DNA from 3 places in the Cupriavidus sp. 2KB_3 genome. Region 2 is predicted to be linked to each of the others. Evidence: predicted binding sites of a transcription regulator. Region 2 holds the regulator's gene; each other region holds the start of a gene.
What was found. The regulator FNR, encoded in region 2, switches genes on or off when oxygen is low (the NO sensors DNR and NnrR bind a similar motif). The targets are predictions, from matches to a motif close to TTGATNNNNATCAA.
Positions count from the first base shown of each region.

Region 1: a site for FNR is predicted at 5,452-5,465, ahead of AB4120_RS10840 (DASS family sodium-coupled anion symporter). Genes of this name have one in related genera too.
Region 3: a site for FNR is predicted at 6,944-6,957, ahead of AB4120_RS06875 (universal stress protein). Genes of this name have one in related genera too.

Region 1 is NZ_JBFRHD010000008.1:120,828-130,659, forward strand. Features, by position in the region: gene AB4120_RS10820 (DUF3141 domain-containing protein) at 1-2,002, opposite strand, end outside; gene AB4120_RS10825 (phosphate acetyltransferase) at 2,278-3,246, shown strand; gene AB4120_RS10830 (acetate/propionate family kinase) at 3,287-4,510, shown strand; gene AB4120_RS10835 (tyrosine-protein phosphatase) at 4,529-5,287, opposite strand; gene AB4120_RS10840 (DASS family sodium-coupled anion symporter) at 5,582-7,093, shown strand; gene AB4120_RS10845 (transglycosylase domain-containing protein) at 7,202-7,897, shown strand; gene AB4120_RS10850 (MgtC/SapB family protein) at 8,000-8,470, shown strand; gene AB4120_RS10855 (formate dehydrogenase subunit delta) at 8,472-8,720, opposite strand; gene fdhD (formate dehydrogenase accessory sulfurtransferase FdhD) at 8,728-9,597, opposite strand; gene fdhF (formate dehydrogenase subunit alpha) at 9,602-9,832, opposite strand, start outside.
Region 2 is NZ_JBFRHD010000019.1:99,037-108,868, reverse strand. Features, by position in the region: gene rluB (23S rRNA pseudouridine(2605) synthase RluB) at 1-714, opposite strand, end outside; gene scpB (SMC-Scp complex subunit ScpB) at 743-1,666, opposite strand; gene AB4120_RS20365 (sulfite exporter TauE/SafE family protein) at 2,304-3,062, opposite strand; gene fnr (fumarate/nitrate reduction transcriptional regulator Fnr) at 3,147-3,872, shown strand; gene AB4120_RS20355 (hypothetical protein) at 3,901-4,146, opposite strand; gene AB4120_RS20350 (hypothetical protein) at 4,143-4,370, opposite strand; gene ccoG (cytochrome c oxidase accessory protein CcoG) at 4,411-5,961, opposite strand; gene ccoP (cytochrome-c oxidase, cbb3-type subunit III) at 6,017-6,931, opposite strand; gene AB4120_RS20335 (cbb3-type cytochrome oxidase subunit 3) at 6,928-7,098, opposite strand; gene ccoO (cytochrome-c oxidase, cbb3-type subunit II) at 7,104-7,769, opposite strand; gene ccoN (cytochrome-c oxidase, cbb3-type subunit I) at 7,788-9,248, opposite strand; gene ccoS (cbb3-type cytochrome oxidase assembly protein CcoS) at 9,407-9,553, opposite strand; gene AB4120_RS20315 (heavy metal translocating P-type ATPase) at 9,556-9,832, opposite strand, start outside.
Region 3 is NZ_JBFRHD010000005.1:157,971-167,802, reverse strand. Features, by position in the region: gene AB4120_RS06895 (putative glycoside hydrolase) at 1-204, shown strand, start outside; gene AB4120_RS06890 (exo-beta-N-acetylmuramidase NamZ domain-containing protein) at 215-2,560, shown strand; gene mgtA (magnesium-translocating P-type ATPase) at 2,810-5,470, shown strand; gene AB4120_RS06880 (BON domain-containing protein) at 5,541-6,185, shown strand; gene AB4120_RS06875 (universal stress protein) at 6,286-6,762, opposite strand; gene AB4120_RS06870 (hypothetical protein) at 7,055-7,282, shown strand; gene AB4120_RS06865 (carboxypeptidase regulatory-like domain-containing protein) at 7,391-7,876, shown strand; gene AB4120_RS06860 (AAA family ATPase) at 7,864-9,435, shown strand; gene phaZ (polyhydroxyalkanoate depolymerase) at 9,476-9,832, opposite strand, start outside.

The DNA.
Region 1 (9,832 bases), on a different contig from region 2:
CCGGCGGATGCTCGCGTGCGAGCTTGCGCAGCAGGTTGAACGGCCGCTCCTCGATGGCGGACTTGCCTTGCGTCACGTAGGCCAGGATGCGCGTGAAGGCGTCCAGCGAGGTGCCTTCACCCATGTGCGCCAGCGCCTCGCGCTTGCGCAGCTCGGCCACCTCCGCGCGCAACGCCAGGATGGCCGGTGACTCCGCGCGCCGCACCGAGGACTCCATGCCGAGCATCGCCGGCAGCCACGGCGAGGCGTAGAGCGATTCAAACCACTGCTCCTGCCAGGCGTCGCGCACGTCGCGGTACTGATTCAGCATCGAGACGATCTGGTCCGACATCGCCGTCTGCATCGCCAGGAACGGGTTGTCGGCCGAGACCGGCTGGCGGTGCTCGCGCACCATCGGCGCCAGCGCACCCACCCAGGCCATCAGCGGATTGGTATCGCTGGCGAGCTTGCGCTCCATGCGCGCGGGATGGGTCTCGCGGATCGCCTCGGCGGTGACCTCGGTGGCGGCGGCGCGGACGAACGGCGACGCGTAGGTGTCGTACAGATGCTGGTTGATCTCTGCCACGCGGCGCACCACTTCGAACGGGCGCTCGTCCTCGCGGCCATCGTCGAGGGCGAGGATATCGTCGATGGTGCGGCGCTCGAAGCGGACCAGGTAGCGGCCCTGGATCAGGTCGCGGTGCGAGGTACCGGGCGCCACGTCCTCGATCTTCGCTTCATAAAGCCCGGGCGGCAGCACGTCGATCAGGTCGAGCGCGCAGAACAGCTCGGTGTGCTCGCGGTTGGCCACGCTGGCCGAGACGAAGATGCCGAGGTGGCCAATCGACGGATGCAGGCAAAAGACGATGGTCTGCTGGTTGGCCACGATCTCGTCCACGTTCGCGTAGAGATCGGGAATCCAGTTCAGCGCCTGCTGGGGCGGCGTGATGTTGTCGCCCCAGGACGCGAACACGATCACCGGCGAGCGCACGTTGCGCAGGTCGATCAGGGTCTGGCCGTCGGTGCTGTGGATCTCGCCGGCGGTGAGGTGGTTGCCGACGAACAGGTTCTGGACGATCCAGTCGATCTCCTCGCGGTTCATCAGGAAGTGGCCGCCCCACCAGCGCTCGAACTCGAGGAAGCGCGGGCCTTCCGTGTCGGCCTTGGCGTAGACGTTGTAGAGCTTTTCCCAGAGTGCGTTGGCCGGGTTGAGCTTCTCGAAGTTCTGCACCAGCCAAGCGCCGTCGAAGCGGCCGTTGCCCATGTCGGCGGCCAGCGAGGAGAGCCATGAGCCGCCGAGCAGGCCGCCGCTGTAGCGCATCGGATTCTTGCCGCGCACGCCGGACCAGTACGCCACCGGCGCGCCGGCCAGCAGGATCGGGCCGGTCACGTCGGGTGCGGCGGCGGCCAGGATCAGCAGCGCCCAGCCGGCCTGGCAGTTGCCGACCACGAACGGCTTGCCCGGCGCGTTCGGATGGCGCTCGGCCACCGCGCTCAGGAAGCTGGCCTCGAGTCGCGCCACGTCCTCGATGGTCTGCCCCGGGCAGGGATCGCGGAAGAAAGTGATGAAGTAGCACGGATGGCCGCCACGGATGGCGTTGCCGATCTCGCTGTCCTCCTTGAAGCCGCCGATGCCGGGGCCGTGGCCCGCGCGCGGGTCCATCACCACGAAGGGGCGCTTGTCGGGATCGGTCGGATTCGCGTCCGGCGGCACGATGCGCAGCAGCGCGTAGTTGACGGGCTTGGGCATGTCGCGCCCGTCCATCAGCACTTCATGCTCGAACACCAGCACGGGCGGCATGCCGCCGCGCTCATGCTCGGCCGTCTCGTTGCCGCGCCGGCGCAGGATGTCGAGGAACAGGATGCTGCGCTGCCAGGCGTCGACGCCATACTCCCAGGCGGCCTGGGCCAGGGGATGGGCAGTGTAAGCGGAGATTGCCGAGAGATCAGGAAACGGCGAAGGCGATGCGGGAGCATCTTGCGCGGGAGCAAGACCGCTCCCGGCAGGTTGGCGTGCATTCATTCCGATTCTCCCCTTTGGGAAGGTGTAGAGATGGTCAGACGGGTCGCAGCGGCGTACTAGGCGCCTGCTGCGATGCAGCAAGTAAAAATCTACCAGCCTCGGGGGGCGAAGACAACCGACGTCGCAGATTCGTGCAATTTCCGCGCCGGATATGACGCTGGCGTGTCATCGTCGTCCGGCCTATACTCGCTGATACCGTTTGCGCAATGCAGCATCCTTGGCCCCCGGGGGATGCATGCCCGACTCCAGAATATTGGTTCCAGGGAACGCTGCCCATGCTCACACCTACGTTGGACCCGTCCGCGTTGCCCCCCACCGGCGACAAATACGCCCAGTTGCTCGCGCGCTGCGCGGGCCTGCCCCCCATTCCCACCGCCGTGGCCCATCCGTGCGACTACAGTTCGCTCGATGGCGCGCTCGAGGCCGCGCGGCTCGGCCTGATCGTGCCGTTGCTGATCGGCCCCGAAGCCCGCATCCGCCATGTGGCCGCGGAACACGGCCTGTCGCTGGAAGGCATCCGGATCATCGACGTCCCGCACAGCCACGCCGCCGCCGCGCGTGCCGTGGAAGCAGTGCGCGCGGGCGAGGCCGAATTGCTGATGAAAGGCAGCCTGCACAGCGATGAACTGATGCATGCGGTGGCCAGCTCCACCACCGGCCTGCGCACGGGCCGGCGCCTCTCGCACGTGTTTGCGATGGACGTGCCCGCCTATCACAAGCCGCTGTTCATCACCGACGCGGCGGTCAACATCTTCCCCACGCTGAACGAGAAGGCCGACATCGTGCGCAACGCCATCGACCTGGTACGCGTGCTCGGCATCGAGACGCCCAAGGTGGCGATCCTCTCCGCCGTGGAAACCGTGACCGACAAGATCCCGTCGACCATCGACGCGGCGGCGCTCTGCATGATGAGCCGGCGCGGACAGATCGAAGGCGGCATCCTCGACGGCCCGCTGGCCTTCGACAACGCCATCAGCAAGGCGGCGGCGGACACCAAGGGCATTCACTCCGAGGTGGCTGGCGACCCCGACATCCTGCTGGTGCCCGACCTCGAGGCCGGCAACATGCTGGCCAAGCAGCTCACCTTCCTGGCCGGCGCCGAGGCCGCGGGCATCGTGCTGGGCGCGCGCGTGCCGATCATCCTGACGAGCCGCGCCGACAGCGTGCGCGCGCGCATCGGCAGCTGTGCCATCGCCGTGCTGCTTGCGCACGCGCGCCGCACCGCCGCCGCCGTGCCCGCCTGAGCGCGATGCCAGCGCCGACACTGTCGCCAGGAGAATCATCTTGAGTACCGTCCATCCCGTGATCCTCGTCGTCAACGCCGGGTCGTCGAGCGTGAAGGTTTCCATCTACGTGGTGCCCGAGTCGGCGCACCACAACGTCGATATCCAGCCCGAACTGGCCGCGCACGGGCAGATCGAGGGCATCGGCGTGGCGCCACGCCTGATGGCACGCATGGCCGATGGCCGTGTCGTGGCCGACGAGCAGTTCCCCGTGGAGCAGGTGGCCGACCATGACGCCGCCTTCCGCCTGATTCGGCTGACGCTGAGCGTGGGCCTGCGCGATACGCCGCCGGTGGCGGTGGGCCATCGCGTGGTGCATGGCGGCGCGGACTTCGCCGACGCGGTGGCGATCGACGACACCGTGATCGAGCGGCTCGAAGCCCTCGTGCCGCTCGCCCCGCTGCACCAGCCGCACAACCTGACGGCGATCCGCGCGGTGCGCGCTGCCGTGCCGGAACTGTTGCAGGTGGCATGCTTCGACACCGCCTTCCACGCCGGCCACGACCCGCTCGCGCAATTGATGGCCCTACCGTACGAGTACTACGAGCGCGGCATCCGCCGTTACGGCTTTCACGGGTTGTCGTATGCGTATATCGCGCGCCGGCTGCGGCAGGTGGCGCCGGATCTCGCGGCGGGCCGCGTCATCGTGGCGCATCTCGGCAACGGCGCCAGCCTCTGCGCGATGCGCGAAGGCCGGAGCGTGGAATCGACGATGGGGCTGACCGCGCTGGATGGCATGCCGATGGGCACACGCTGCGGCAACATCGATCCGGGCGCGGTGCTGTGGCTCGCCGCGCAAGGCATGGAAGCCGACGCGATCCAGGCCATGCTGTACGGGCAGTCGGGCCTCAAGGGGATTTCCGGCATCAGCAGCGACATGCGCGTCCTGCTGGCCAGCAACGACCCGCGCGCCGTGCTGGCGGTGAACTTCTACGCCTACCGCGCCGCGCAGGAGATCGGCAAGCTGGCCGTCACGCTGGGCGGGATCGATGCGCTGGTGTTCACGGCGGGCATCGGGGCGAACTCCCCCGAGGTGCGCACGCGCATCTGCGCCTACCTTGACGGGCTGTTCGGCATCCGGCTGGACGCGCAGGCCAATGCCGCCAACACCCAGCGCGTGAGCCGCGACGACAGCCGCGTGCCCGTGCTGGTCCTGCCGACCGACGAGGAAGGCATGATCGCGCTGTCCACCGCGCGCATCCTGCGCGAGCGCGGCGGGCTATAGCGGTGGGAGCGGCGGCGCTCAGGCTTCCAGATAGTGGCCGCGCAGGCGGTCGATATCCACGCCAAGCCCATCGGCCAGATAGGCCTCCAGGCCGCCGTGGGCCTGCTCGATAGCGGCGATCGACGCCTCCAGGTATTCCGGCCGCACGTCGAGCAGCGGCATGATGACGTCGGGCGGCACGCCCAGCGCCTCGGTGCGCGCGAGGATCGCCTCGTTGAAGCGGCGGTTCCAGTGATTCGACTCAAGGTAATTGGCAACGATGTCGTCCCGCGCCACGCCGAGCGCGGACAGCAGCAGCAGCGACGCAAAGCCGGTGCGGTCCTTGCCGGCCGTGCAGTGGTAGTACAGCGTGCCGCCCGCCTCCGCGTTGCGCAGGAAGCCGGCGAACGCGTCGCGGTAGCGCACCGGGAAATCGCGGTAGACATCGACCATGAAGGCGTGGACCTGGGCCGGCGTGCTGTCACGCAGGCGCGGCATCAGCACGTCCATCGCCATGCTGCCCTCCAGCACGGGCACCGGAACCCAGCGGAAGCGCTCACCGAAGGCGGCCTCCTGCGGGGATTTCTCGCCTGCGGAACGAAAGTCGATGACCATGTCGAGCCCCAGCGCATGCAGGCGATCCAGGTCTGCCACGCTGGCCAGCGCCGGGTTGCCACTGCGGAACAGCTTGCCGTGGCGTACGCGGCGCCCAAGCGCGCCGACGAGGCCACCGAGGTCACGTGCGTTGCTGATCGTCTCCAGCGGCAGGCACGGACGGATGTGTGTTGCGTGAGTCACGATGTCGGTGTCCGGTTAAGAGTGGGTCGAAAAGATCTCGGCATTGCCCTCAATTATTTCAGATCGAGGCCGCGCGGCGCCATCGGGTATCGCCCAATGTCCGCAATCCGTTGTGCCACCGTGACGCGCCGTGCGTCGTCACCGGTCCCTGACCTTGCAGAGAGTTGATCCTGGACAAGTCGCGCTGACGCCGTGCCTTGGCATGGGCAGGCACGCTTCTCATAATGAACGGGTCGACCGCGGCGACCCTGCGTGACGACCGCGTCGACAGGCTCATCCACTTAGGAAGTCAAGATGCCTGACTCGCATATCCCTGCTGCTCCCGCCGCCGCCATTCCAGCGCCGGTCACCCCCAAGGTGGCCCTCCACTGGGGCTTGTACCTCGCCCTCGCCGTACTCGTCACGGTACTCCTGATTCCCACGCCCGAAGGGCTTCCCGTTGCCGGGCAGCGCATGCTCGCCATCCTCGCCTTCGCCGTGGTCGTGTGGATTACCGAGGCGGTGACCTACGAAACCAGCGCGATCATGATCACCTCGCTGATGGCGGGCCTGATCGGCTTCGCGCCGACGGTGGCCGATCCCACGGTCAACTATGGCACCTCGCGCGCGCTGGGCATGGCGCTGGCCGGATTCTCGAACACGGCGCTCGCGCTGGTGGCGGCGGCGCTGTTTATCTCGGCTGCGATGACGGTGACGGGGCTCGACCGGCGCATCGCGCTGGTCACGCTCTCTGCCATCGGCACCAGCACGCGCCGCATCCTCATCGGCACCATCGCCGTCACGATCATCCTGAGCCTGGTCGTGCCCAGCGCCACCGCACGCAGTGCTTGTACGGTGCCGATCATGATGGGCGTGATTGCCGCGTTCGGCGTGGACAAGAAGTCCAACACCGCCGCCGGCATCATGATCATGGTGGCCATGGCCACCAGCGTGTGGAACGTCGGCATCCAGACCGCCGCCGCGCAGAACCTGCTGACGGCAGGCTTCATGGACAAGCTGCTCGGCGAGCGCGTGACCTGGCTGCAATGGCTGATCGCCGGCGCGCCGTGGGCGCTCGTCATGTCGGTAGTGCTCTACTTCCTCGTGCGCTGGCTGCTGCCGCCCGAAACCAATGCGATTGCCGGCGGCAAGGAAGCCGTGCAGCGCGAACTGGCCGCGCTCGGGCCCATGACCGGGCCGCAGAAGCGCCTCGCCGCCGTCGCCATCGGCCTGCTGGTGTTCTGGGCGACCGAGGGCAAGCTGCACAGCTTCGACACGGCAACGATCACCTTCATCGGCCTGGTGATCCTGATGCTGCCGCGCTTTGGCGTGATGGACTGGAAGACCATGCAGCAACGCACCCCATGGGGCACGCTGATCGTGTTCGGCGTCGGTATCAGCCTTGGCACCGCGCTGCTGACCACGCAGGCCGGCCAGTGGCTCGGCAAGTTCGTGGTCACGCATTCCGGCCTCGCCGACCATGGCGTGCTGATGGTCTTCGCGGTACTGTCCGCGTTCCTGATCCTGATCCACCTGGGGTTCGCCAGTGCCACGGCGCTGACCGCCGCACTGCTGCCCATCCTGATCTCGGTACTCCAGACCCTGCCCGGCGACATCAACAAGGTCGGCATGACCATGCTGCTCGGCTTCACGGTCAGCTTCGGTTTCATCCTGCCGATCAACGCGCCGCAGAACATGGTCTGCCTCGGCACGGACACCTTCAACGGCCGGCAGTTCGCGCGCGTGGGCATTCCACTGACCATCATCGGCTATGGGCTGATGCTGGTGTTCGCGGCCACGTACTGGCGCTGGCTCGGCTGGGTCTGACCGCCGCCCCGGACAACAAGACGCCCCCATCACGAAACCCGTGCTCGAATTCAGGCTGGCAGTCGGCGATTTCCGAATCGTCGTCGGACCCATGGCAAAATACGCGCCATGCAACGCCTCTGGTCCGCCTTCGTCAAACTCATCCTGCTCGCCGTGCTCGGCGGTGCGTTGCTCATCGCCTTCGCGGTGCTGGTTGCCGACCGCCAGCTGCCATCCCTCGACTCCCTGACCGCGTTCCGCAAGACGCCGGACTACGTTGAACTGCGCCAGTTCCCACCCGCGCTGCGTGAGGCAGTGGTGGCCATCGAGGATGACCGCTTCTATCTCCATGACGGCGTGGACTATGTTGGCGTGATGCGGGCCGGCATCGCCAATCTCTCGGACGACCTCTCGCAGGGCGCATCCACCATCACCATGCAGGTGGCGCGCAACTTCTTCCTGTCGCGCCAGAAGACCTACACGCGCAAGCTCTACGAAGTCCTGATGGCCTACCGGATCGAGCGCGCGCTGACCAAGGACGAGATCCTTGAGATCTATCTGAACAAGATCTACCTGGGCCAGGGCGCCTATGGCTTCGACGAGGCCGCCCAGACCTACTTCGGCAAGCCCGTGGCGCAGCTCACGCTGGCCGAATGCGCGATGCTGGCCGGCCTGCCCAAGGCACCATCGGCCAACAATCCCGTGGTCAACCCGCGCCGGGCGCGCCAGCGGCAGACCTATATCCTGCTGCGGATGATGGAATTGGGCCGCATCTCGCGCGCCCAGTACGACGCCGCGCTGCTCGAGCCGCTGCGCCTGCGCTGAATTTGGGCTGACCTCGGCACTTCCCCTGTCAGCCGGCGCCCGACTGCGCGCGCCGCGCCCTGCATGCTAGCCTCCCCGCATCACGACCACGGAGAGCCCGCCATGGATGGAGTCTGGGGAGAGGTCTACAGCACGCTGCGTTCGGAATTTGCCGATATCCCCGATGTCGCGGAACTGACCCGCGTTCTCACGCGGCTCACGCTCGCCATCGTGCTGGGCGGGCTGATCGGGTTCGAGCGGGAAGCGGCCGGCAAGGCCGCCGGCTTGCGCACGCACATGCTCGTGGCGCTGGGATCGGCGCTGTTCGTGCTCGTGCCGCTCATGGCCGGCATGCCGGTCGCGGACATGAGCCGCGTGCTTCAGGGTGTGGCTTCCGGCATCGGCTTCCTGGGCGCGGGCGCCATCATCAAGCTCAACAGCGAAGAAAACATCCAGGGCCTGACCACGGCGGCCAGCATCTGGACCGTGGCCGCCATCGGCGTGGCTTGCGGGCTCGGCCGCGAGAGCACGGCTGTTGTCGGCACGCTGTTCGGCCTGGTGATTCTTCAGGTGCTGTATCGGCTCAAGAAGTAGGTCACGCGGTAGCCCGCAGCGTGATCTCCAGCTTGTCACGATGCTTCGCCACAGCCGCCTGCACGATGGGGTCGAGCCCCTCCCCGCCCTTCGTCGCGTCCACGTGCGCCAGCAGCGCGCGCCGCATGCGCGGCTCCCAGAAGCGCTTCAGGTGGCTGGCGATATCGGCCAGTGCCTCGTCTCGGTCTGGCATGGCCTCGAAGAAGCTGCCGATCTGGTTGGCCATCTTGATCAGGTTGTCGATGTGCATGACAGGTCTAAGCCATCCGTAGTCGATGTGGATGCGCATAGGCGACCAGGCCGCCCGCGCGCACGAATCCCGCCAGCGTGACGCCGGCCGTGCCGGCCAGGCGCACCGCCAGTGCCGTGGGGCCGGACACCGCCGCCAGCACGCCGGCCCCGATGGCGGCCGTCTTCAGCACCATTTCATAGCTCGCGCGGCTGGTCACGATGACCGCGCCGCGCCCGATGTCCTCGTTCGAACGGGCCAGCGCGCCCGCCAGCTTGTCGAGCGCGTTGTGCCGGCCCACATCCTCGCGCACCAGCGATACCTCGCCATCGGCGCGCAGCCAGCCCGCCGCGTGCGTGGCGCCGGTGTCGCGCAGCAGGGCCTGGCGGCGCTGCAACTGGGCGAAGGCGGCGTGCAGCACGGCGGGGTCGAACGATGCCTCGCTCTGCACCACGTGCGGCGCCCGCATGACCTCGTCGAGCGATTCGGTGCCGCACAGTCCGCAGCCGGTACGGCCGGCCAGCGCGCGGCGCCGCGCCTTCAGGGCCACGAACGCCTCGCTGGCGATCTCGATCTCCACGGCCACGCCGTTCGGGCGCGTGACCACGTCGATGCCATAGACATCTCTCGGCGCCGCCACGATGCCCTCGCTCAGGCTGAAGCCCAGCGCGAAGTCCTCCAGATCGGCCGGCGTGGCCAGCATCACCGCGTGCGAGACGCCGTTGTACTCCAGCGCCACCGGCACTTCCTCGGCGATATGGTCGATCTCCGCCGTCGCCGCCGTCGCCTCTCCACCGCGCCAGCGCGTCACCGCCATCGACTGCTGGGTCGCTGGGATCTCCCCGGCCTCCCCGGCCTCATCAGGCAAGGTCTCGTGCGGCAGCATGCAGCGCTTCATCGCCCTACTCCGCCGACGCCTGCACCGGCTCGGTGGCCGCGCGCAGGTGCGCCAACTGCTCGCGGTTGAAGGCCTGGTACTCGCGCTGCCAGGACGACGGCTGCGCCACCGGCATCACCTGCACCGCCGTCACCTTGTACTCGGGGCAGTTGGTGGCCCAGTCCGAGTTGTCCGTGGTGATCACGTTGGCGCCGGACTCGGGGAAGTGGAACGTGGTGTAGACCACGCCCGGCTG
Region 2 (9,832 bases):
TTCGCGCACCGGCTTGGCCTTGGTGCGCGGCAACGCCATCTCTTCCTGATCGAATTGTTCCGAAATCACGAATTTGAAGACGTCCTCGGCACCGCCGGCTGGCTTGCCTGCAGGCTTGCCGCCCTTCGCGCCCCGGGCCGGCTTGTCACCGGCGCGCTGCTCGAATTTTTCCGAAGGCTTGCCACCTGCGGCACCCGCCTGACCCTTGCGTTGGCCCTGACCACCCTGGCCACCTTGGCTACCCTGACCGCGCTTGTCGCGCCGGCCGGGCTGCTGGGCTGCCGGCTTGTTGTCGCCATCGACCAGCGCGGCCTTGCGCTGGGGCTGCTGGCGGCGCTTGCGCGCGCCGGCGCCCTGCGGCTGCGCGGGCTGGCCGTCGGCGTCACTCGCCTCGGCACGCGGTTCGCGGACGTCGCGGGTATCGCGATCGGCTACCGGCTTGCGGCGACCACGGGGGCGCGGCTCGCGGCCGGCCGGTGCGGCTGCGTCGGGCTGCGGCGCGTCGGCCTGCATCGGCGCAGCGGCATCGCCCTCGCCACGGCCACCCTCACGGTCCTGTGCGGACTGGCGGCGCGACGCCACCAGATTGCGCAGGCCACGGCGCAGGCCCTTGCGGCGCGGCGCGCCGTCGGTGCCGTTGCCCGCGTCGGGCGCGGCGCCGGTATCGCCCGGCGCGTCCGGTTGCCGGACGTCTTGCTCAGCGGAATCAGACAAAGTATTCACTATCGATGTTGCGTGTTATTCAGTTGGACACGCGTTCGTCGTCCTCAGCAGGATGCGGCGCGTTGCCGTCCCGGACCGAATCGTCGGCCGCTTCCGGGGAGGAAGCAGCTGTGTCCACGTGGAAACCGTTGGCGTGGGCCAGCGGCGCGTCGTCGTCCTGGCCGCCATCGGCGGGCCACTGCGCAACGCTGTTGTCTTGCGGGTGCGGCGTGTCGTTCTGTTCGGTATCGGCGCCGTGGGCTTCCGTCTCCACCGGCTCCGCATGGTCGCCCTCCGCCGCAGCCACGACCTCCGCTTCCACCGCCTCGGCAGCGGTCTCGACGGGCTGGGGCTCGGCAAAGGCCTCTTCGTCGCCAGCCGGCGGGTTGGCCGTGGCAACTTCCTCAAAATCTATCGCCTGCTGGTCCAGCAGGGCAGCCTGGACCTGGGCCTGGGCGTCCTCGAGCGGCGGCAGCTCATCCAGCGTGCGCAGCCCCAGATCGTCCAGAAACGCCTTGGTCGTGGCGTAGAGCGCGGGCCGGCCCGGCACATCCCGGTGCCCGATCACCTCGATCCAGCTGCGATCCTCAAGCTTCTTGATCACGTCCGTGCTGACCGTCACGCCGCGGATTTCCTCGATATCGCCGCGCGTCACCGGCTGGCGATAGGCGATGATGGCAAGTGTCTCCATCACGGCGCGCGAATACTTGGGCGGCTTTTCCGGGTTGAGCCGATCGAGGAACTCACGCATCTCGGGTCGACTCTGGAAACGCCAGCCGCTGGCCAGGGCCACGAGTTCCACACCGCGTTGCTGCCAGTCCTGTCGCAATTCGTCCAACAGGGCGCGGATGGTGTCGGCGCCGATATCGTCGGCGAAAAGACGGCGCAGATCGTTGAGGCGCAGGGGCTCCTGCGCACAAATCAGCGCGGTCTCGAGGACGATCTTCGCCTCTTGGGTATTCATGTGATTGTGTGCAGCCTGTCTTTGCACCTGCTCCCGGACGAATCCCGGAGCACTGGAGATTTCGGATACAGCGGTACCGATGCCACCGCCATCTCATTGCGCAGCCAACTCGCAGCCTGTCGCAGCCCAGGCAGCCAAGCGGTGCACTTCGTTCTTTTGCATCGATTTGCCGGGTCGTTCCGGCAGGAGATCGTCCGAATCCGGCTGGCTTCGCCGGGAGTCGAACCTCTTGCGTCGCGCTCTCGCCTTTACCCTCGCAGGCGGAACCCTTCCCCTTGGAGCGGACATTCGCCAGGACAATCAGATTGCCAAGGCGGCAAGAAAAAACGGATATCGGCCCGGACAAGCTTCGTCCTGCGCCTGCGCCACCACTCCACAAGGCCGCCCGGCCTTTTAAACCAGATCTTTTGAACCGGATGAACTGTGGGGACGGATCCGGCAAGCCAACGCTGCCTCGGACCCATGGACACGCATCCCAGATCAGGGATGCCGGCCCGGCGACGCCAGGGAATTACGTGGCGCGATACCGTGGTTCTCGCGATTGTATGGCATTCCCGGCCCCGTCCGCAACCCGCCCGCCACCCGACGTGGCAAATGGCATGAACCCGGCTGGCCTGCCCCCCCACTCGGAATTGTCTCAAAACACCACGCAAAACCCATGCGCCGCCAGCGTCTCGGGCAGCCAGACCGCCCGCGCCACGCCCACGATGCCGAAGCCGATGATCAGCACCCCCGCCACCGCCCGGAGCAGCGGCCGGCGCGACAAATGGCGCACATAGCCTGAAAGCCCCGAAATCACCAGCAGGTTTGGCAGCGTTCCCAGCCCGAAGGCGAACAGTACCAGCGCGCCGGACGCCGCATTGCCGGCCAGCAGCGCCATCGCGAGTGCCCCATAGACCATCCCACACGGCACGATCCCCCAGGCGAGCCCCAAGCCGAAGCGTCTCATGAGCGGCGTATGCCGGGCCAAGCCCGCGGGCAGGCGGATACCGAGCGCGCCCACGCGGCCGACCGCTCCCTGGGCCACGCGCACCGCAAGCGCCTCGAGGCCCGCCGCCCGCATGGTGCGCCCACGCAACAACCAGAAGCCCGACATCACCAGCATCGCCCCGCCTGCGCCATAGAGCCACCGCTGCACGGGCAGATAGTCCTGCTTCCATGCGGTGGCGCCGACGGCACCCATGACGGCCCCCAGCAACGCGTAGGTAGTCAGGCGTCCGGCGTGCATCGCCAGCAATTCGACGAGCCAGCCACGTGGCGAGCGATGGATCGTCACTGGCACGCGCACCGGCGCGCGCTGCTCGGCCGCCATCGCAATGCCGCCGCACATCGCGGCACAGTGGACGCCACCAAACAACGCAACGATAAAAACGCTGAAAAGCACACCAAATGGCAACGGTCCCTCGCTTCGGCGTCACTTCACGCGGTAAAATTGATTTGTCGCGCCCCTGCTGCAATGCGCATCACCAAGAGCCCTCAATTGCTTACCTCCATTCCCGTCACCGAGATCTCGCCCCGTTGCTCCACGTGCGGGATGGGCCAGCTTTGTCTGCCGGTAGGCATGTCGCAGCAGGACCTCCTGAAGATGGACACGCTCGTGCAGGAACGCGTGCGCGTGCACAAGGGCGAAACGCTGTATCGCATGGGCGATCCGCTCACCGCCGTCTATGCCGTGCGCTTCGGCACGCTCAAGACGCACGTGACGCTCGAGGATGGCCGCTCGCAGATCACCGGCTTCCATCTGCCCGGCGAGATCGTCGGCCTGGATGGCCTTGGCGAGATGCAGCATGCCTCCGATGCCACGGCCCTCGAGGACGCCGAAGTCTGCGTCGTACGCTTCAGCGAGCTGCAGGCGCTCTCGGGTGACCTGCCCTCGCTGCAAACCCAGTTCCTGCGCTTGATGAGCAAGGAAATCTCGCAGGACCAGGTCATGCTGATGACACTGGGCTCGATGCGCGCCGAGGAGCGGCTCGCCGCGTTCCTCGTCAATCTTTCCGAGCGCCTGTCGGCGCGTGGCTACTCGTCTAGCGAGTTCGTGTTGCGCATGAGCCGCGAGGAGATCGGCAGCTATCTGGGCCTGAAACTGGAGACCGTGAGCCGCCTGTTCTCCCGATTTGCCGAGGCGGGCCTGATCCAGATCCGCCAGCGCCACGTCAAGCTCATCGACATGGCCGGCATCAAGCAGATCTACAACCGATCCTGCTGAGGCCGCCTCGCCAGCGGTGGTGCGCGGGCTACTCGAGTTCATCGGTATCGCTGAGCGGCGTCGGCATGGTGTAGAGCGTCAAGCCGCTCGACAAGGCACAGAACAGCCACGCCAGCAAGAATCCCACGGTGTAGACCGCTTCGCGCGACGCGTCGACCGGATGACCGAAGAAGCTCAGGTCACTGGGATCCACAATCGAGAACACCGTTGCCGTAGCCACGCCGCCGATCAGAAACGCTGGCCACATCACCCACATCAGCCAGCGTAGTCTCATGGCCGCCTCGCCGTCTCATTGACATGGGCGGCGGCGCGCGCGGCGGACCCATCCAACTTTTCCACCACCAGCCCATGCCGCGCAGCATCGCGCACCGGCACGTCGGCGTGGGTATTGGCGAGCCAGATCGTCACACCACAGCCGATCATCGCCACCAGCGGGCCACTCATCAGCAACCACGGCCACGGTTCCTTCCACCACGGCTTGATTTGTTGCGCTGTCATTGCCTACTCCTTGCGTCGATAATTTCCTGGATGACCCGCACTACAGTCCGCGCGGCACGATGAAGCTGGTCGCTTCCTGGATCTGCGCGCGCTCCCGCGCATCGTCCATGCCCTCCCCCGTGACCGTGATGCGGATCTTGTGCGTGCCCTGCGGCGCGTGGTCGATCGGGATACGGATGCGCACGGGCAACAGGCGGTTCGACGTGGGCGCAAGCGTTTCCGCCGACTTGTCGTACTCAATGGTCAGCCCTTGCAGCGCCGCGCTCGTCGCCTGTACCCGGACGCGCATCGGAGCCTCGGTGGTATTGATCAGTTGCAGCCGGTACACGTTCTCGATCCATCGACCTTCGACCTCGCGACCCAAGGCACCCCGATCGCGGATGACATCGACCTTGAGTGGTGCGCGCATCGCCAGCGACCCGATAAAGCCTCCTACCAGCACCGACCAGATCACCGCGTAGATGATCGTCCGCGTGCGGAACAGCCGCCTGCGCGCCGCCACCGCCGACAGGCCCTTGCGCATTGCGTTCTCGGAGGTGTAGCGGATCAAGCCGCGCGGATAGGCCATCTTGTCCATGACCTGGTTACAGGCGTCGATGCAAGCTCCGCAGCCGATGCACTCGTATTGCAATCCGTCGCGGATGTCGATCCCGGTCGGACAGACCTGCACACAGATGCTGCAATTGACACAATCGCCAATGCCGGCGGTGTGCCGGTCCGCCTTGCGCGATCGGCTGCCGCGCGGCTCGCCTCGACCTACGTCATAGGTCACCACGAAGGTATCGCGGTCGACCATCACGCTCTGGAAGCGCGCGTACGGGCACATGTACTTGCACACCTGTTCGCGCATGAAGCCCGCGTTACCCCAGGTGGCGAACGCATAGAACAGCATCCAGAACGACTGCCACGGCCCCAGCGAGAAATCGACCACCTGCCCGCCCAGCTCGCGGATCGGAGAAAAGTAGCCGACAAAGGTGAAGCCGGTCCACAGGGCGATCACCACCCAGAGCGCGTGCTTGGTCGCCTTGAGTCGCAGCTTGCGCAGACTCCACGGGTCGCCGTCCAGCCGGATACGGGCGATGCGGTCGCCTTCCACGCGCCGCTCGATCCACATGAAGATCTCGGTGTAGACGGTCTGTGGGCACGCGTAGCCGCAGAACAGCCGGCCCGCAATAGCAGTGAACAGGAACAGCGCCAGGGCCGAGATGACAAGCAGGACCGCGAGGTAAATCACGTCCTGCGGCCACAGCACGAGGCCGAAGATATAGAACTTGCGGGCGCCGAGGTCGAACAGCACCGCCTGGCGGTTGTTCCATTGCAGCCACGGCGTGCCGTAATAGACCAGCTGGGTGAGGATGACGAGCCAGACTCGCCAGCTCGAGAAGGCGCCCGCGACCGAGCGCGGATAGATCTTGCGCCGAACCTCGTAGAGCGTCTCTTCAGAAGATTCAGCCGATTGGGCGGGCTGGGCAGGCTGCGCGGATCGAGGCGCGGCTGCCGGGCGCCATGGCGGGCTGTCGTCCGGCCGTGAGGGCTCCGGCGTGGCGGCGTCGTCCGCCACGGGCTGTGCAGCATTGGGGGGCGCGTTCATCTGGTGTTCCTCGCGCCCCGGCAGGCGGCTTGCCGCCCTGCCCGGGGGCTGTTGATCATTGTCCGGCCGCTCCAGTGTTGGAGAGACCCCACACATAGGCGGTCAGCATGCGGATACGCTCGGGCGTCAGGATTTCCTCGTGCGCGGGCATGTGGCCGTTGTGGCCCTTCAGGATCGCCTCGACGATGGCATTTTCCGAACTGCCGTAGAGCCAGACGCTGTCCGACAGGTTCGGCGCGCCAAGCGCCTGATTCCCCTTGCCGCTTGCCCCATGGCAGGCCGCGCACGTGGTCTTGAAGGTGCCTTCACCCCGCGACGCACGGATCGGGTCGGACGCCAGGCCCGACAGCGAGCGCACATACTGGGCCGTGTCCCCGGCGAGTTTGGCGTCGATGGTGCCGGCGAACGGCGGCATCATGCCGTTGCGGCCCTTGGCGATCGTCTGACGGATCGTGTCGGGGTCGCCGCCATAGAGCCAGTCGTTATCAGCCAGGTTCGGGAAACCGCGGCTGCCGCGCGCGTCGGAGCCATGGCATTGCGCGCAGTAATTCAGGAACAGGCGCTGGCCGATCTCGCGAGCCTCAGGGTCGACTGCGACCTTCGTGACGTCCATCGTCATGTACTTCCCGTAGATCTCGTTCTGAATCTTCTCGGCGGCCTGGCGATGCGCAGCCAGTTCGCCCTGCGAGGAGAAGCCCAGCACGCCTGCGTAGGAACCCAGGCCCGGATACAGAACCAGATATCCCAAGCTGAAAATGCAGGCCAGCAGGAACATCCACATCCACCAGCGCGGCAGCGGGTTGTTCAGTTCGCGCAGGTCACCGTCCCAGACATGGCCGGTATCCTCGGTCGCAACCTGGATTTTCGGCACCCGGCGCTGCGAGAACAGCAGCCACACGCACCACGCGATGCCGATCAGCGAGATGGCCGTGATGTAGTAACTCCAGTAATCGGAAATGAAATCGCTCATGGCTGTGGGTTCCGGCTTGTCGTTATCGTGGTCTCGTCGGGCAACGCGAAAGGCAGCATGGCCGACTCCTCGTTGGCGGCCTGGCGGGGCGTCGACCAGGCCCACCAGCAGATGGCGAGGAAAGCCAGCATCGACAGCACGGTGGCAGCGGAAGTCAAGATAGCCATGGCGCTCACTCCTTCGGGGCAGTAGCCGCCGTGGTGGCGTCCACACGCACGTTGCGGCGGTTCAGGCCGAGGCCTTGCAGGTACGCCACCATCGCGTCCTCTTCGGTCTTGCCGGCGAGTTCCTCGGGGGCGTGGGCGATTTGCTCCTCCGTGTACGGCACACCCAGTCGCTGCAGCGTGCGCATCCGCCCCTGGATATCATCAGTCGGCAGCGCAGCCTTCTCGAGCCACGGATACGACGGCATCACCGATTCCGGCACCACATCGCGCGGATTGCGCAGGTGGATGCGTTGCCAGTCATCCGAATACCGCCCGCCCACGCGGGCGAGATCCGGCCCGGTACGCTTGGAGCCCCAGAGGAACGGATGGTCATACACCGACTCGCCAGCCGTCGAGAAATGGCCATAGCGCTCGGTCTCGGCCTGCAGCGTGCGCACCTGCTGCGAATGGCAGCCGACGCAGCCCTCGCGGATATAGATGTCGCGGCCCATCAGGCGCAGCGGCGAATACGGCACGATGCCCGCATCGGGCTTGGTCGTGGAATGCTGGAAAAACAGCGGCACGATCTGCACCAGGCCCGCAATGCTCACCACGATGATCGTGGCGATGATCAGCCAGCCGACGTTCTTCTCAAGCGTTTCGTGGGTGAAGAATCCTTGTTTTTGTGACATCTCAGCAATCCTCGGCGGTCAGTGTGCGGAAACCTGGGCGGAAGCCGGCAGGCTGACCGGGATCGGCGCGTCCGTGGCGGGCTTGCCGGCGATCGTACGCACCACGTTGTAGGCCATGACCAGCATGCCGGTCAGGAAGCACAGGCCACCGATCAGGCGGATCAGGTAGAACGGGTACTTCGCCTTGACCGCTTCCACGAACGCGTAGGTCAGCGTGCCGTCCGGCTGCGTGGCGCGCCACATCAGCCCTTCCATTACGCCGGCGATCCACATCGAGGCGATGTAAAGCACCACGCCAATCGTCGCGATCCAGAAGTGCCACTCGATCAGCTTGACGCTGAACATCTCCTTCTGCCCGAACAGGCGCGGAAACAGGTAATACAACGAGCCAACCGAAATCATCGCGACCCAGCCCAGCGCACCCGAGTGGACATGGCCAATCGTCCAGTCCGTGTAGTGCGACAGTGAGTTCACGGTCTTGATGGACATCATCGATCCTTCAAAAGTGGCCATGCCGTAGAACGACAGCGCCACCACCATGAACTTGAGGATGGGGTCCGTGCGGAGCTTGTGCCAGGCACCGGACATGGTCATGATCCCGTTGATCATCCCGCCCCAGGACGGCGCAAGCAGGATCAGCGAAAACGCCATGCCGAGCGACTGCGTCCAGTCCGGCAGCGAGGTGTACAGCAAATGATGGGGGCCGGCCCACATATAGGTGAAGTTCAGCGCCCAAAAGTGGACGATGGAGAGTCGGTATGAGTAGATCGGACGTCCCGCCTGCTTCGGGATGAAGTAATACATCATCCCAAGGAAGCTGGTGGTCAAGAAGAAACCCACGGCGTTATGGCCGTACCACCACTGGACCATCGCATCCTGCACGCCCGCATAGGCGGAATACGATTTCCATATCGACGCCGGCATCTCGATGTTGTTCACGATATGCAGGATGGCGATGGTCACGATGTACGCGCCGAAGAACCAGTTCGCCACATAGATATGGCGCGTCTTGCGCTTGACGATGGTGCCGAAGAACACCACCGCGTAGGCGACCCAGACCAGGGTGATCAGGATGTCGATCGGCCATTCAAGTTCCGCGTATTCCTTGGAAGTCGTGATGCCGAGCGGCAGCGTGATGACCGCCGCCACGATGACGATCTGCCACCCCCAGAACGTGAACGCCGCCAGTGGCCCGCAGAACAGGCGCGCCTGGCAGGTACGCTGCACGACGTAGTACGACGTGGCAAACAGCGCGCTGCCGCCGAAGGCGAAGATCACCGCGTTGGTGTGCAGCGGCCGCAGGCGCCCGAACGACAGCCACGGGGTGTTGAAATTTAGATCCGGCCAGATCAATTGCGCCGCCAGCAGAACGCCGACGGCCATGCCAACGATCCCCCAGACCACGGTCATCACGGCAAACTGCCGCACGACGCCGTAGTTAAAGGTGTCGACGCGTGGAGACGCGGTAGAGACATCCATTCAGACCCCCAAATACAGAAGTAAAGATCGTTTAACCCTAGTGTTGGTGTGACTTTAGAAAGCCGCCGCCACCCGCGTGTTGATCCCGGTCAAGTCGCAATTCAACGAAAGGAACTGTTGCGGCCGCGCGCCACCAGGGCTCGTAAAAAGCTTGCAATTCATGGCTTGTCGTTATCGAGCAGGATGGCTTCGCCGGGCCGGTCGAGGTCGTCGTACTGCCCCGCATTAAGCGCCCACCAGAGCGCGCCGGCGATCAGCGCCACAAGCACCAGGCTCATCGGCACGAGCAGGTAAAGGGTTTCCATGGTCAGCGCTCCTCGCGTGATGTCGGGTGCGGCACAAGTGTCTTATTAGGGACATGCAGCAGGCGCCAGGCATTGGCGACGACAAGCAGCGACGACGCAGACATGCCAATGCCTGCCATCCAGGCCGTGACGAGCCCGGTGGCGGCCAGCGGTATGGCCACGATGTTGTAGAGGAAAGCCCACCCGAGGTTCTGGCGCACCACGCGGCGCGTACGGCGCGCTGCGCCGATGGCGCTGGCAATCTCGGCCACGCCTCCATGCGTGAGAACCGCGTCGGCA
Region 3 (9,832 bases), on a different contig from region 2:
ACAGGCCTGCCGGGCGTCCGGTTTCGCCCCTGGCTGCAGGCATTTCGCGACTATGCCTTCGACAGGCGCGAGTTCGACGCCAACGCCATCCGCGAACAAGTCGACGCCGCAGATGCAGCCGAGACCGACGGATGGATGTTATGGAACCCCCGGAACCGGTACGATCCGGCGACCCTGCCGCATCCGTTGCCCGAGCACCGGTAACAACGACCTCATGAAGCTGCCCCTGATCGCTGCACGCTGTCTCGCAGCCGGATCCCTCTTCGTCAGCATCGCAGCCGGGGCAGCGTCTTTGCCCCCCGAGGTGGCAAAGACGTTGGACGCCGTTCTGGCAACCGAGGTCGCGGCCGGTCATCTCACAGGCGCTGTCGTGTTTGTAGGCGATGCCGAAGGCATTTTGTATCGTGGCGTGATGGGGGACCGGATCACAGGCACGCAACCCGTACCGATGTCCGCAGATACGATCTTCGACTTGGCGTCGGTTACGAAGCCTGTGGCAACGGCCACCGCTGTTCTGCAGTTGGTCGAACGAGGGAAATTGGCGCTAGACCGTCCCGTTGCCGCCTACTGGGCCGCATTTGGACGCCATGGAAAACAGTCGATTACATTGCGCCAGCTGCTCACCCACACATCCGGTCTCGCACCCGGCGTCTCGTCGAGACGGGCGCTACGGAGTCGAGCGGCGGTCCTGCAAGATATCCTCGCCATGTCAGCCAAGGATGCCCCGGGCGAGCGTGTTGTTTATAGTGACATCAACTACGTTGTGCTCGGCGAGATCGTCGAGCGCGCCAGCGGCGTACCACTCGATGTGTGGTGCGAGATAAACATATTCGCGCCCCTTGGCATGTCGCGTACCGGCTTTCGCCCGGACCCTCGCGATACCGCGCCCACGGCATGGCGAGATGGCAAGCTTCTGGCGGGCACCGTCCATGACCCGATCGCTGATGCGCTGGGGGGAGTGTCCGGAAACGCCGGCCTCTTCTCCACGGCGGACAATTTGGCGCGCTACGCCACCATGTTGCTCCGCGGCGGTGTGGCGTCGGGCACCGAGACACGCATCCTGTCGCCTGAGAGCGTGAATCTCATGTCGACGCCCGCCACGCTGGACAGCGGGGGGCCTGTTCGCTCGGTGGGTTGGAGTGTCGAGCCACCGCTTATTGCGAACCGGTACCGGACAGCCCCGGCGGGTACCCTCTCCCACCTTGGCTATACAGGCACAGGTCTCTGGATCGACCTCGTCACCAAACGTTTCATCGTGATCCTGTCCAGCCGCCTCTACCCCGCACAGGCGGGCGACGCCACGGTGCTACGTGCAAATATACTCGGCGCAATCTCAAGTACCTCGCCTCCGATGACGGCCAGGGCCATCGCGGCAGCCGTGCCGTCCATGGCTGCCGCGGTGGGGCGAGCACTGCAACTTCCCCAGTCCCGCGGCCCGGTGGAGAACGGGATCGATGTCCTGGAGGGCATGCAATTCGCACCCCTTGAAGGCCGACGCATCGCACTGATCACAAACCGAAGCGGCTTCGATGCCCAAGGCAGACGCACACTCGATGTGCTGGCCAGCGCGCCAAGCCTGAAGCTGGTGCGTATCTTCGCGCCGGAACACGGGCTTGACACCGACCTGGATGTGAAATTCGGCGACTCCCCAGATGAGCGCACTGGCCTGCCGGTGCGCAGCCTGTACACGGGCGAATGGGGCATTCCAAAGGGCGATCTCGCTGACATGGACGCTGTGGTGTTCGATATTCAAGATGCCGGCGTGCGATTCTTCACATACATTGCCATCCTTGGTCAGGCGCTGGAGTCTGCCTCCGCCGCAAGGATCCCGATATTCATCCTCGACCGCCCGAACCCCATGGGCGCGCGGCATGCGAGCGGCCCGGTCTCCGATCCGGGCCCAACCGTGCTAACGGCATACCACCCGCTGGCACTCGCTCACGGCATGACCGTTGGCGAGCTTGCGCGCATGTTCAACACAGAACGCGGAATCGGCGCGGATCTCCATGTCGTGCGCATGCGGGGATACGACAGAAGCATGTCATTCGCTGATACGGGCCTCGGATGGGTGCCCCCGTCGCCAAACTTGCGCGATGCGGAAGCATTGGCTTGGTATCCCGATATCGGCCTGATAGAAGGTGGGGCGATCAGCGTGGGGCGTGGAACGCCTACTCCATTTTCAGTTGTCGGGGCGCCGTGGCTCCGCCCCGAGTTGCTCTCGGCGCAACTGACGCGGTTGCGCGCTTCAGTAAACTTCACGCCCGTTCACTTTGTCCCCACGGAAGGGCCTTATGCAGGCAAGCTCTGTGCCGGCCTTCGTTTCACACGCCCCGGCACCGGCGTCCCCTCCAAGCCCGGACAACTTGGTCTTGCGTTGGCTATCGCGTTAGCGGCCGTCGACCCCGTCCGCTTCCGCCTTGAAGCGCTACGCACCTCTGTTGGCTCCGACGTCATCTGGCAAATGCTCAAGCATGGTCGATCGTTGACAGAGGTCTTCGCGACGGTGGACGAGCAAGTGGCGGCGTTCGAGAGTCGACGGGCCGCCTATTTGATCTATTGAATTGGATCGCGTGTCGGGGCGAAGGCGGCCCGCTGCGCCTTTGATGCACATCAAGTCAGAGCGCTAGTTGCGAGCTAGCCTTTCCATTGACGAATAGCCGTCGGCAGCATTTTCCTGGTCAACTGAACCGCCCTGCACAAGCCTCCTTGCGCTGGCTTCTCGCGCGATCTGCCTTGTATGCTCGGCAATGCCTTGCACTGCCAGTGGTTACCCCTAGACCCGCGTAGCTCTCGCCAAATGAGGCCCGACTTGCACACTGCCGCGACGGTGCCGCCTGCGCTGCACCATGCCGCAAGCTGCCAGGCCGACCAACTGCTCCACGACCTGCACGCCACCCATGACGGGCTGACGGAATCGGATGCGGCGCAACGCTTGCGTGATGTCGGCACCAACGAAGTCGTACCGGATGCCCGCACGCATCTCCTGCAGGATTTCCGCCGGCGGCTACTGACGCCCCTGACACTGATGCTGCTAACGTTGTCGTTCGTATCGGCGGCCATAGGTGATTTCAAATCAGCCGCGGTTACCGCTTCGATGGTCATCCTTAGCGTGGGATTAGCCACCGTTCAGGAACGCAAATCCGTACGAGCGGCCGCCTCGCTTCGGGCATTGGTGCACACGACAACGTCCGTAAAGCGGCGCCTATCGATCGCTGCAGCGCCACAAATCAGCGAAATTCCTCTCGTCGGGCTTGTCCCTGGCGATATCGTGCATATCGGCGCGGGCGACATCGTTCCCGCTGACATTCGCCTGCTTGCGACCAAAAATCTGTTCCTGAACCAGGCGTCCATGACGGGGGAGTCCGTTCCGGTCGAGAAAGTGGCGGAGGCGACTGGGCCGACCAACGACGTCATGCCCGGCGATCTTGGCAATGTGGCCCTCATGGGGACTTCGGTCGTGAGCGGTACCGGCTTCGGGGTAGTCGTGCTCACTGGGGCGCGGAGTGTATTTGGCGACATCTCCCGGCAGGTGACCCGTGCCATTCCACCCACCTCGTTCGACCTGGGCCTTAGGCGCGTGGCCACCGTGATGCTCAGGCTGATCTTCGTCATGACGCCCTTGGTGTTCCTGATCAACTACGTGACGAAGGGCGACCTGCTTCAGGCGCTGATGTTCTCGCTTGCCGTAGCAGTCGGCCTCACGCCGGAGATGTTGCCAATGATCGTCACCGTCACGCTTTCGAAAGGCGCGCTCATGCTGGCTCGCCGCAAGGTCATCGTGAAGGAACTCAACGCCATCCAGAACCTTGGCGCGATGGATGTTCTCTGCACGGACAAGACGGGAACGCTCACGCAGGACTGCGTCATCCTGCGCCGCCATGTCGATATCGAAGGCAAGGACTCCGACACGGTTCTCAGATTGACCTATCTGAACAGCTACTTTCAGACCGGCCTGCGCAATCTTCTCGATCTGGCCGTACTTGACGACGCGGAAGCTTCATTGCGCGGCGCCGAGGCGCGCGAGCGGTACCGGATCGTCGACGAAGTGCCGTTCGACTTCGAGCGGCGCCGCATGTCCGTCGTCATAGAGAGTGACACCGCGCGACTTCTGATTTGCAAAGGCGCGGTCGAGGAAGTGATTGGCATGTGCGATGCCTGTGAGCTCATGGGCCAGGTCGTGCCGCTCACCGACGCGCATCGACAACAAGCCGAAGCCTTCGCGCTACGCCTCAACGAGGAGGGATATCGCCTTTTGGCCGTGGCTAGCAAGTCCCTCCCACGATCGGGCGCCAGATCCTATGAATTGGCGGACGAACGCGGATTGGCGCTGGCCGGCTTCGTGGCGTTCGTCGATCCGCCGAAGGATACGGCCGCCGCCGCGTTGCAAGCGCTCCACGAGAGCGGTGTCACTGTAAAGGTATTGACCGGTGACAGTCCCGCGATTGCACGGCACATATGCCAGCTGGTGGGCCTCGAATTCGAATCGGTTGTGCTGGGGCGCGACCTGGACGCGCTTGATGCCTCCGCACTGGCGGACCTGGCCGAGAAATCCACCGTCTTTGCCAAGCTGACCCCGGATCACAAGGCTGCCCTGGTCCGCGCCCTTCGGTCGCGCGGCCATGTGGTCGGCGTACTTGGCGACGGCATCAATGACAGCCCGGCGCTGCGCGCCGCCGACGTCGGCATCTCCGTGGATACGGGCACCGACATAGCCAAGGAGACGGCGAGGATTATCCTGCTGGAAAAGAGCCTGCTGGTGCTGCACGACGGCGTCATCGAGGGTCGCCGGGTATTTGCCAATCTCGTCAAGTACCTGCGCATGGCCACAAGCTCCAACTTCGGTAACGTCTTCAGCGTGCTGGGCGCCAGCATCTGGCTACCCTTCTTGCCGATGGCACCCATCCAGATCCTTGCGTGCAATCTCCTCTACGATGTCTCCCAGGCAAGCATTCCCGCCGACAACGTCGACGAGGAGGCGACTCTCCTGCCTGGCACCTGGGATATCCGCTCGCTCTGGCGGTATATCGCCATCATGGGACCGCTCAGTTCCGTGTTCGACTACGTAACCTTTGCGGTCCTTTTCAGCGTACTGGGACTCTCCACGCCCGCGCACGCAATGTCGTTCCAGTCGGCGTGGTTCCTGGAGTCCATTCTCTCCGAGATCCTGGTGATCTACATCATTCGGACCCGCCGCATCCCATTTCTGGAGAGCCGACCGGCTACCGTGGTGTTGATAACAACAGTCTTCGTAGCCTCCCTCGCCGTCTGGCTGCCGCTCTCTCCCGTCGCGTCTGCCTTGCAACTCGTCGCCCCTCCCGTGATGTTCTGGCGATACCTGCCTGCGATTCTGGTCGCATACCTGCTCAGCGCCTATGCGGTGCGGTCCCGGCTGCATCCAGGGATGTATGAGCCCGGAACGCAGCGGAAGGAGCCGTCGATGGCTTGTTCCACATCAAGGGCCAGATCCTGACGCTTCCTATCTTTCAAGATGCGCAGAATCCCGCCCTCAGGGCGGTGGCCTTACCAACCAGGAGCGGAGGATGAAAACAGATATCGAACTCAAGACGCTGATCGATGATGAGTTGGAGTGGGATCCACGCGTTATCTCTCCCGACATTGGCGTAGAAGTCCATCAGGGTGTGGCGACATTATCCGGGCACGTCGGCACGTATGCCGCGAAACTTGCTGCGGAGAAGGCAGTCGGCAGAATTGGGGGCATCAAGGGCATCGTCGTCAGGCTGGAAGTCCGGCAAGACAGCCACCTTCGCGACGAAGCCGTGGCCCTGGCCGCGCGCAGTGCCCTGCAGTGGGCGGTTCACGTGCCCGTGGATGATCTTCAGTTGGAACTCGAAAAGGGCTGGATTACCTTGCGGGGGAACGTGCAATGGGGCTTTCAGCGCCACGCCGCCGAGAAAGCGGTCAGCCATATTCGTGGCGTCTCTGGTGTCACGAATCTCATCCGGGTAGTACCGAAGCTGGCGCCCGAAGAGATCGAGGGAAAAATCGAATCGGCGTTGCGCCGTCGGGCTGAACGCGAAGCCCACCACATTGCCATCTCGGAATCCGCCGGCGTCGTCACGCTGGAGGGCAGCGTCGATTCGTTGGCCGAACGTCGAGCCGCTGCGGGCGCCGCATGGTCTGCACCGGGCGTGTGCGAGGTCATCAATAAGCTCCGCGTTAGATAGAGGCATGCAAGAGACGACACCCTCCTTGCGTTATCTGCACTGACGGCGAGGTCGATGCATCCACGCAATATGCAGGTGGGCAACGGGCCGACCGCGTCCGCTAGGTCGTCTCGGCGTGGTCCGGTTCCGGGGTCGGCTCCCTGACTAGCAGGACCGGCACGGGGCTGGACCTGGCGAGGGTTTCCGCTACGCTGCCGAGAAACACCCGCTTTAGCCCGTGACGACCGTGTGTACCCGTCACGACGAGATCTGCGCCACATTCCCCCACGTGCTTCAGTACCTGGGCCGCAACGTTTCCCAGGCTAATCACGTTATCGATCAGCGTCTCCGTGTGCCGAATGCCGGCCCTCCGCGCCACGTCTGCCGCTTCCACGAGAATGCTCCGTCCGAATTCGAGCAATTCCGGCACAACATCAGCCCGGATGCCGTAACCCGTCTCATACTGCAGAAGCGTGTAGTCGATTACGTGAATGATCTCCAACTGCGCTCCGCATGCAGAAGCGATCGTGACCGCCTCGTCCAGTGCCCGGCGTGCACACGCGCTGCCGTCCACGGCAACTATGACATGCTGGTACATGATGCTCTCCTTTCGCAGATCCAACTATGCAGCACGATGCTGCGGGCGCCAGTCACCTTGGCAAGGCTGCGGGCTGCCTACTATGGATTAGCAGGGTTCGCGCGGTTCGCGTTGACGCACCGCAAGCTGGAGCGAGTCAGCAATGTGCGTGATAGACAACACACGGTGACGCCGCACGGGATTGATCGTCGTCAAAGCTTGCGCGAATTTGAGTCTGGCTCGGGCGATGTTTGGCTATCGTTTTAGGCAAACGGCTATGGCCATTCCATCTTTCGTCGTTCGGAGACAGTCCATGTTGAGCGCCCACGAGATTGCAGCGCTAATGATTCTCGATTCCCGGGGATCAGTCGCTGGCATCGACATCACGGATCTCGCCGAGCTGGCGAACCGCCGACTGATCGATTGTCGCAAGGCTCAGCCTTTGGGCCACCCTATTCGCCTCACGCCCGAAGGACATCGGTTTCTCGGCGCCATGGTGGGTGCTGCATGCGGAGAGGACGGGATCGGGTCCTCTCCTTGACGGTAGGCTTCTCCGCCTCCACCGAAGCGACGCACTCCCCCGGGGGGCGACGGCATTGCGATTGCGCCAGATCAAGCCTGCGCCACCGTGCATTCCTATATTGGAGTCATGAAACCCCATGAAATCTGGCTAGCCCCCATCCTTGCCATCCTGCTCGCGGCACCTCCGTCTCTCGCGCTGGCCCAGCGTCCTGACACGACCCGCCCTGGCCGGACGGACGCCGTCGCCGCAATCGGACTCGCGGATGCCGGCGTCGCGACGCTGCACGAGCAACAGCGGGATGGACTTGCCTACCTCAGCGGTGGGATCGGCCTCGACGAGGCTGCGGCGATGCGCCAGGCGGCGCCCAACTACAGCCTGCGCCTGACGTTCATGGGCAGCCGTGGCGAATATCTCTCCGACGTTGCGACAGAGATCTTCCTGGAGGATGGCAAGCAGGTGTTCTCGGTGATTTCCGAAGGGCCATTCCTGTTTATCCGCTTGCAGCCGGGAACCTATCGGGTCGTGACGAGGGCCGATGGCGTGGAGCGCACCAACAGGCTAACCGTGCCTGCGCGGGGCGGCGTGTCCCGCACCGTGACGTGGGCGACCTGACCTTGGCCAAAGGGCCCCATGCACCATCGGCACCGGTCGATGCGAAAGGGGTGGAAGATCCTTCCAATTTCGTTCGCGCGATGTGCGACGCCACGGCGTACCCCGACAAGGCATGGGATGTAACTCTCATCGAAACCCATATCTCGCAGGTCTTCCTGGCTGGCGACTTTGCTTACAAGGTGCGCAAGCCGGTTCGTCTGGATTTTGTAGACTTTTCCTCGCTGGACGCCAGGCGCATGGATTGTGAGGAAGAGGTGCGTCTCAATCGGAGGATGGCGCCTGAACTCTACTTGGGGGTGGTCCCCATCGTTGCGGGAGCCGGCGGCAGCGTCCGGGTAGATCGGTCCGCTTCGCCCATCGAGTATGCAGTCAAGATGCGTCGCTTCGATCAACGCGACGTGTTCAGCGTCATGGCGCAGGAAGGCCGCCTGACACTCGCGCATATGGACGCACTGGCGACCACGATTTGCGCATTCCACCACCAAGCGGACGTAGCCAGAGAATCAACCCCCTACGGCACTCCCGGAGTCATCCTGCAGACCGTGCAGAACTGCGCCGATGCCGTCGTGGCAATGACTGCTGGCGCACCCGTCGCTACCCGTGTGCGCAATGGTTTGTGCGAACGCGCGCGAGCCCTGTCGCCTGTCTTCGCGGCGCGTCGGCGGCACAACCATGTGCGCGAATGCCACGGCGACCTTCATCTTGGCAACATCGTGCTTCTCAACGGCTTACCCACGCCCTTCGATTGCCTGGAGTTCGACCCGATGCTGCGCTGGACGGACACCGCGAGTGACATCGCGTTCGCCTATATGGACCTGATTGCCCTCGGACACCCCTCGCTGGCCCACCACCTGATAAACGCCTATCTTGCGCGAAGTGGGGATTTTGGCGCGCTGCGGGTACTGCCGTTCTATGCCTCGTTGCGCGCGCTCGTGCGCGCCCGCATCGACCTGGAGCGGGCGCAGCAAGCTCGGCACGAGCTCGCAGAGCGTCCGACGGCATCCCCTTCCGCGTGGTCGCGCCTCACGCTGGCGGAGACGTTGCTGAATCCGCCTGCCCCCCGGTTGGTGTTGATGCATGGCCTCTCCGGCAGCGGAAAATCGACTGTGGCGCGCAACCTTGCCGATGCCATCGGCGCCATCTGGGTCCGCTCGGACGTCGAGCGCAAGCGTCTCCGCCGTACGCCAGACCACTACACGCCCGAGGCAATCGAGGCGACCTATCGTCGACTCCGTGCAATCTGCCGCATCGGCTTAGCGGCCGGATTCACAATGATCGCCGATGCGACGTTCCTGCTCGCAGCGCAACGACGGCCATGCATGGCCTTGGCGCAGCGGCTGGGCGTTCCCGTGACGATTGTCCACTGCGAGGCCCGCGCCGACGAACTCGCCGCAAGGATTCGCGGGCGGGCACGGCTTGGCGATGATCCGTCGGAGGCAAACCTTGCAGTTCTGGCGTCGCAGCAACGCAGCGAAGACGCACTATCGAGGGTTGAAATGGCGCTGGTAGTGCCATCTGAACACTGTGTGGCGGCGCTCATGCCCAGGCAAACGACATGATGCGAGCCGACCGAGTACAGGCGCTCTGCGCACGTGCCGGCTATGCCCGGTACGCGCGGTGCGACGCCTCACGTCTGGAGATCCGCCATTCGGCAAGGCTCCGTTGCAATATCGGATAAACACGGACGTACCAGGACTTGCCACTGAACAAGCCATAGTGGTCACAATCGGCAACGGTGACTTGTTCGTGGTGTGCGGGTGGCAGATGTCGGCACAACGCATGTGCGGCGTGAGTCTGCCCGGCGCCCGTGATGGCGTCGTCGGCACCTTCGATGGTCAGCAGGCGAGTGCTACGCATGGCGCCCGTGCGGACGCTCACGCCCGCGACGCGCCATTTGCCGCGTGGCAGCAGGAAGCGGCGAAAGACTACATCGATGGTATCCGCGATGAACTCTGC